3 regions of the Paenibacillus sanfengchensis genome follow, and region 1 is predicted to be linked to each of the others. Evidence: predicted binding sites of a transcription regulator. Region 1 holds the regulator's gene; each other region holds the start of a gene.
What was found. The regulator Rex, encoded in region 1, represses fermentation and respiration genes when NADH is low (regulators of the CRP and FNR family bind a similar motif). The targets are predictions, from matches to a motif close to TTGTGAAATATTTCACAA.
Positions count from the first base shown of each region.

Region 2: the regulator Rex is predicted to act here: its motif matches at 1,004-1,021, upstream of V4U84_RS11735 (L-lactate dehydrogenase).
Region 3: the regulator Rex is predicted to act here: its motif matches at 1,048-1,065, upstream of V4U84_RS04620 (cytochrome ubiquinol oxidase subunit I).

Region 1 is NZ_JBAGJC010000004.1:156,675-158,946, forward strand. Features, by position in the region: gene dinG (ATP-dependent DNA helicase DinG) at 1-722, shown strand, start outside; gene V4U84_RS09960 (redox-sensing transcriptional repressor Rex) at 758-1,420, shown strand; gene V4U84_RS09965 (amidohydrolase) at 1,398-2,272, shown strand, end outside.
Region 2 is NZ_JBAGJC010000004.1:543,089-545,360, forward strand. Features, by position in the region: gene V4U84_RS11735 (L-lactate dehydrogenase) at 1-914, opposite strand, end outside; gene V4U84_RS11740 (polysaccharide deacetylase family protein) at 1,227-2,243, shown strand.
Region 3 is NZ_JBAGJC010000002.1:261,901-264,172, reverse strand. Features, by position in the region: gene V4U84_RS04630 (hypothetical protein) at 1-317, shown strand, start outside; gene V4U84_RS04625 (nitrous oxide-stimulated promoter family protein) at 486-929, shown strand; gene V4U84_RS04620 (cytochrome ubiquinol oxidase subunit I) at 1,154-2,272, shown strand, end outside.

The sequences.
Region 1 (2,272 bases):
AAGCGGCGGAGCAGGAGCGGCTCAACACCTCTATGCTTCCGTCCCCGTTTAATTACCGGGAACAGGCCTTACTTGTCATTCCGCGGGATTTCCCGAGCGTGAAAGGCAGTGTCGGAGACGACCATTTTGTCTCTACGCTCGTTCGGTCCTTGGCCGATACGGCGATCGCCACCCACGGGAGAATGCTGGTCCTGTTCACGTCATACCGGATGCTGCGGCAGGTGTATGATCCGCTGAAGGAGCTGCTTGCCGGACAGGGGATCACCGTAATCGGGCAGGGGATGGACAGCGGAAGCCGAACGAAGCTGACCCGCCGGTTTCAAGGACAGCAAGCCTCAGTTCTGCTTGGCACGAGCAGTTTCTGGGAAGGCGTTGACATTCCCGGCGAGGCCTTGACGAGCCTGGCAATCGTTCGCCTGCCGTTCCAGCCTCCGAACCATCCGCTGGTGGAGGCGAAAAGCGAGAGGCTGCAGCAAGAGAAGAAGAACCCGTTCATGAAACTGTCCGTTCCCCAAGCCGTTATCCGCTTTAAACAGGGTTTCGGCAGACTGGTCCGGTCCTCGCAGGACCGCGGGATCGTGGTGGTTTATGATACTCGGATCTTGGAATCCTATTACGGTAAATACTTCTTGTATTCTTTGCCCGGACCGAAAATGGAGCATATGCCGTTGGAGCAGATGGTGCCTCGAATTTCGGAATGGTTAAACGCCGGGGAATCGTAAGTGTTCCTCAAATCGTGTAAGTAGGGGGAAATTTGATGAAATCGGAAAAAATTTCGGATGCAGTGGTTCGCCGCCTGCCGGTGTACCTGCGCTTTCTCAATGAACTCAGCCGCCGGGAGGTGCCTACGGTCTCTTCGCAGGAACTTGGGCAGAAGCTGGATTTGAATCCGGCGCAAATCCGTAAAGACCTGGCTTACTTCGGAGATTTCGGGCGCAAGGGAATCGGCTACGACGTAACGTATCTGATCGAGAAAATTCGCCAAATTCTGAACCTGGATCAGCAAATTAATGTAGCTTTGATCGGGGCCGGTAATCTTGGCCACGCGTTGTCCAATTATAACGCGTATGTGAAAGATAATATGAAAATTGTAGCGGTCTTTGACGCATCCCCCCACAAAATCGGGACGCAGATCAACCATATTACGATTCAGCCGATCGAGGAGCTGGTGGATACGGTGCGGAGCAGCAACATCCGCATCGGGATCATCACCGTACCCGATGTGGAAGCGCAGCGGGTTGCCGATCAATTGGTGGCTGCGGGAATCGGAGCGATTTTGAATTTTGCGCCAACCATCCTTAAGGTGCCTTCGGAAGTGCGCGTGCATGCGGCGGATTTCACAACCGATTTGATGAGTTTGGCTTATTATCTGGATGGCGGAAAGGAACATACGGAACATGACGCGAAAATGGCTGATTAAAGACGGTACCTTCGCGGTGCCGGATCAGAAAACCCCGATCATCCGGGGCTATATGCTGGTCGAAGGAGACCGGATCACATACGTCGGAACGGAGCGCCCGCAAGGCGTGGAAGGGGCCGAAACGTTTGACGGCAAGGGGCTGTTGTTTCTCCCCGGGTTGATCAATACGCATGGTCATGCGGCGATGTCGCTCTTGCGCGGCTATGGAGACGACATGGTGCTTCAGGAGTGGCTGCAGGAGAAAATGTGGCCGATGGAAGCGAAGTTTACCGGCGAGGATGTATATTGGGGAACGGCCTTGTCCGTGCTGGAGATGCTAAAGGGCGGAACGACCACCTTTTTGGATATGTACGACCATATGGAACAGGTAGCTTCCGTCGTGGATCAATCGGGAATCCGCGCCGTATTGACTCGCGGCGTAATCGGGCTCTGTCCTCCTGAGGTGCAGCAAAGCAAGCTGAACGAAGCGGTGAGCTTTGCGCGCGATTGGCACGGCAAGGCGGACGGACGAATCACCACCATGATTTCGCCGCACTCTCCATATACTTGCCCTCCGGATTACATTGAGAAAATTGTACAGGCGGCACATGAGCTGGATTTGCCGATGCACACGCACATGTCGGAGACGAGAGCCGAGGTGGAGCAAAATGTAGCCGATTACGGCGTCCGCCCGGTTCAGCACCTGCTGAATCTCGGGATGTTCAATCGGCCGACGCTGCTGGCCCACGCCGTCCATCTGACGGACGAGGAGATCGGCGTTTTGGCGGAGCACCGGGTAACGGTATCCCACAACCCGGGGAGCAACCTGAAGCTGGCCAGCGGCGTAGCCCGCGTGCCCGAGTTGCTCAGGGC
Region 2 (2,272 bases), 390 kb from region 1:
TTGGCGATTTCCGATTTCAATTTGTTCGCGGATGCCTGGAATTTTTCGAGCTCTTGGCCGCTCAGCGTGAGATCCAGAACCTGGCGAACGCCGGTGCGATCTACGATGCTCGGTACACCGATATAAACGTCGGATACGCCGTTGTAATCGTTAAGCAGCGTAGATACGTTGAGAACGGAGCCCTCGTTTTGCAGAATGGAGACGATAATCCGATCCAGGGCCAGAGCAATGGCGTAAGAAGTCGCGCCTTTGGCGTTGATGATCTCATAAGCCGCATTTTTGGTGCTGTTGAAAATCTCTTCCCGATCTTCTTCGGAGAATTCCAGACCGATGCCGGCCACATTGGCCAGACTCCACAGCGGAACCTCGGAATCGCCGTGCTCGCCTACGATATGCGCGTGAATACTGCGCGGGTTGATTCCTTTATTCTGTCCGATCAAGTAACGAAAACGGGCGCTGTCCAGCAGGGTGCCGGAGCCGATAACGCGATTGGAAGGGAATCCGCTCTTTTTTAAGGACACATAGGACAAAATATCGACCGGGTTCGTAGCGACCAAAATGATCCCATGATCGTTGTATTTGACGATGTTCTGAATGATCGTGTCAAAAATGTCCGCATTCCTTTTCAGGAGATCGATTCGCGTTTCCCCCGGACGCTGGGAAGCGCCCGCGGCAATTACAATGACATCGGCATTCGCGCAATCGCTATAATCGCCGGCCCAGAGCTTAACCCCTCCGGTAAACGGAAGCCCGTGATTCATATCCAAGGCTTCACCAAGCGCCTTATCCTTATTCGCATCAATAAGTACGAGTTCCGAAACTCTTTCGCGAAGCAAAAGGGTGTAAGCGGTAGTTGCGCCAACTGCGCCTGTCCCAATAATCACGACTCTACTGGAACGAAGTTGAGTTTTCATTGATTCATCTCCCTAATAAGTGATATTTTCCATACCTTAGGTTGTGCAGAACAGGACGACCTTAATCAGCACGCCCGGATGGCCGGAACTTGAGAAATCCGTAACAAAACATACGGATATGTATTTATTACTCCCTACATTTTACATGAAACAATGAAAATTTAAAGTAAAACATGGAATTAAAAATATTTAAGTTTTTTCGTGGCTTTGTAACGACGGATTAACCAGGATGTAACCATATTGTAAGGACACTACCTCTCTTTTTATATTATTCTATTAATAACAACGGAAGAGAGGTTTTGGTGAGAGAGAATGTCCTACATAGAGAGAATGGAAGAACAAGCGGCGAGACAATCCAGATCGTCCAAACACGGGAAGGCTTCGAAGAGCAAAATGAAAACATTGATCATAGCAGCGTTGATTCTGTCGTCCACGTCGCTCGCATTCTGCGTCTATGCCGCCGGCTCCGTCATTCAGAAATCCAAGACGTCCGGATCGGTAACAGTGACGGCTCCCAAGTATTTGGAGGCCAATGAAACGGATGCGGCGAAGACGCAAACGGAAATGGATTCTCCGGAGAAGGCCGCTGAGCCTCCCGCAACGGAAGTTGACAAGGCGGACGACGCGAATACGACAGAGCCGGGAACGCCGTCCCAAAACAGCAATCCGGCCCCCAACCAGCAGAAGCAAGCCGTCCAGACCAAGGAGACTGCGGCCCAAAAAGTAGTTTATTTAACGTTTGATGACGGCCCCAGCAAATACACCAACCAAATTGTAAATATTTTAAATCAAAAAGGCATCCATGCCACTTTTTTTATGATCGGGAATCAACTGCAGGGGAACGAAAAGGCCGTCAAAACTGCGGCGCAGGCCGGAAATTACATCGGCATGCACAGCATGACCCACAACAAGAAAACTTTGTACAAGAGCGGAAGCTCCGCTAAATTTCTTAAGGAATATAAGCAGGAGCAAGCTATGATCAAGAAAATCGTAGGCGCTACCCCTTGGTTGATTCGCGCTCCATACGGAAGCCATCCTTTTATAGGGAAGACCTTCCGCGATGACATCGCAGCCGAACGCTTTAAAATGTGGGATTGGACGGTGGATTCCAAAGACTGGAGTTACCCGGGCAAACCCGATCGAATTATCCAGGAAGTCAAACGGCAGGCTCATCGGGACACCGAAGTCATTTTGATGCACGAGAAAGCGCAGACCGTACAGGCGCTGCCGGAGATTATTTCCGTTTTGGAAAAGAAGGGCTATTCTTTTGCGGTCTACAAACCGGACCAGCATGTCGTCGTCAACTTCTCGAAGGACCAGCGGTTATAAAAGATATGTTATACTTGTCTCACCATCTA
Region 3 (2,272 bases), on a different contig from region 1:
AAGCTGCCCTGTTCGCGGTGTTGTTCGGATGGAGAATCATCCCCGATCTTATCGTGGCCGGGCTGGCGATTCTCGTGTACTCGGTGCTATGCTTCGCCTATCTGAGCAAGGCGCTGCCGTTCTCGGAAAGGTTCGAAACAGCGCAGCAGAGCGACGGCCTTCGCACGATTCCACTCATGCTGCTGCTCGGCGGCCTGGCGCTCGTCCATTATGTGGCAACGCTGCTGAGCTATGGCGTCTACCTCTACGCCGCCCTTCTATTGGCGGCCAATTGGGTGCTGTGGCAGCGGGGGTTCGCGATCAAGGAGCGCGGTTAGGCGCGGGCATTCCGGAGCGCCGGGCTGCGGGATTCCCGCGAGCGCCTGGGGTAACGCCGGGGCATGCCTTGGCGTAAGCCGGGCTAGTCTGGCCCAAAATGACCGTTATTTTGCGGGCCAACCTTATCATGACTTAAACTACCTACGATCGGAGGATGAGAACGATCCATGAGCCACATGAAAAATACGCAGCAAGCGTTGAGCCGGGAGCGGGAAGGACCGCGAATCGTCCGCGAAAAAAAGACGGTTCAGCATATGATCGCCATTTACTGCAGAAGCCGGCACCGCTTGCGGGTCCAAGAGGCGTATGGAGTGCAGGCGGCGGAAGGCGCGAGCGCGTCTGCGTCCCCGACATCGGCAAGTGATCCAACGGTCCCTTCAACCCGGTTATGCCGGGAATGCGAGGACTTGCTGACTTACGCTCTCAAACGTTTGACGTACTGCCGCTTCGGCGAAAACAAAACGACTTGTGCCGCCTGCCCGGTTCACTGCTATGCGCCGGAGCCCCGGGAGGACATCAAGAAGGTAATGCGCTTTGCCGGCCCCCGGATGCTGTGGACCCACCCCGTGCTGACCGTCCGGCATTTACTGGATGGAAGGTCCCGCGTTTAGCGGGTCTTTTTTTTACCCTCTTTTGCCCGGACACATATTTTTCACACATCGACAGCCATGCAAAAATTAGCGTCCTATCAAGGTTTTTTGCAATTTGTTCACCATTGTGACATCTGTCATGTGATTCTTGTCACAAAATTATTACTTTTTTCCCGTGTATCCTCACAATTCCGTGATAGAATTCACATTAGTTAAGAATTATTAGAAAGTAGGGAAGAAAAATGTTGGATCCGTTAATGCTTGCACGACTTCAATTTGCGGCGACCACTATTTTTCACTTTTTCTTCGTGCCTCTGTCTATCGGGCTCGTTCTGCTCGTGGCGATTATGGAGACGATGTACGTCGTCAAAGGCAAAGAGGAATACAAGAAGATGGCAAAGTTTTGGGGGAAGCTGTTCCTGATTAACTTTGCCGTCGGCGTGGTCACGGGGATTATTCAGGAATTCCAGTTCGGTATGAACTGGTCGGACTATTCGCGGTTCGTAGGCGATGTGTTCGGAGCTCCTCTGGCGGTGGAAGCCCTGTTCGCGTTCTTCATGGAGTCTACCTTTATCGGTCTTTGGATTTTCGGCTGGGACCGCCTGTCGAAGAAGGTTCATTTGCTTAGTATCTGGCTGGTAGCCCTCGGGACGACGGTATCCGCGTTCTGGATTTTGGCCGCCAACTCTTTTATGCAAAGACCGGTCGGTTTTGAAATCAACAATGGCCGGGCCGAGATGAACGACTTCTTCGCCTTGATCACTAACGGCCAACTGTGGGTCGAGTTCCCTCATACGGTATTGGGGGCCTTCGCCACCGGCGCATTCATGATCACGGGGATCAGCGCTTATAAACTGCTGCGCAAGCAGGATGTTCAATTTTTCAAAAAATCGTTTACCATCGCCGTGATCGTCGGCTTGATCGCTTCCTTTGGCACGGCTATGTTCGGCCATCAGCAGGCGCAATACCTGGTGAAGACCCAGCCGATGAAGATGGCGGCGTCCGAAGGACTTTGGGGCAAGAGCGGGGATCCCGCGCCTTGGACCGTATACGCCCACATTGATCCGGGGAGCGGGAGCAATACGTTTGAAGTTAAAATTCCTTACCTGCTCAGCTTCCTGTCCTACAGTAAGTTCTCCGGTGAAGTGAAAGGGATGCACGAGCTGCAGGCGGAATACGAGCAGACCTATGGTCCCGGCGATTATATTCCTCCGGTAAGAACGACGTTCTGGAGCTTCCGGATTATGATCGCGGCCGGTTGCTTGATGATTCTTCTCGGTATGTACGGGGCATTTCTGGCTTGGCGGAAAAAGCTGGAACAGCCGAACAAATGGTTTTACCGCTTTATGCTGTGGGGTATCTCG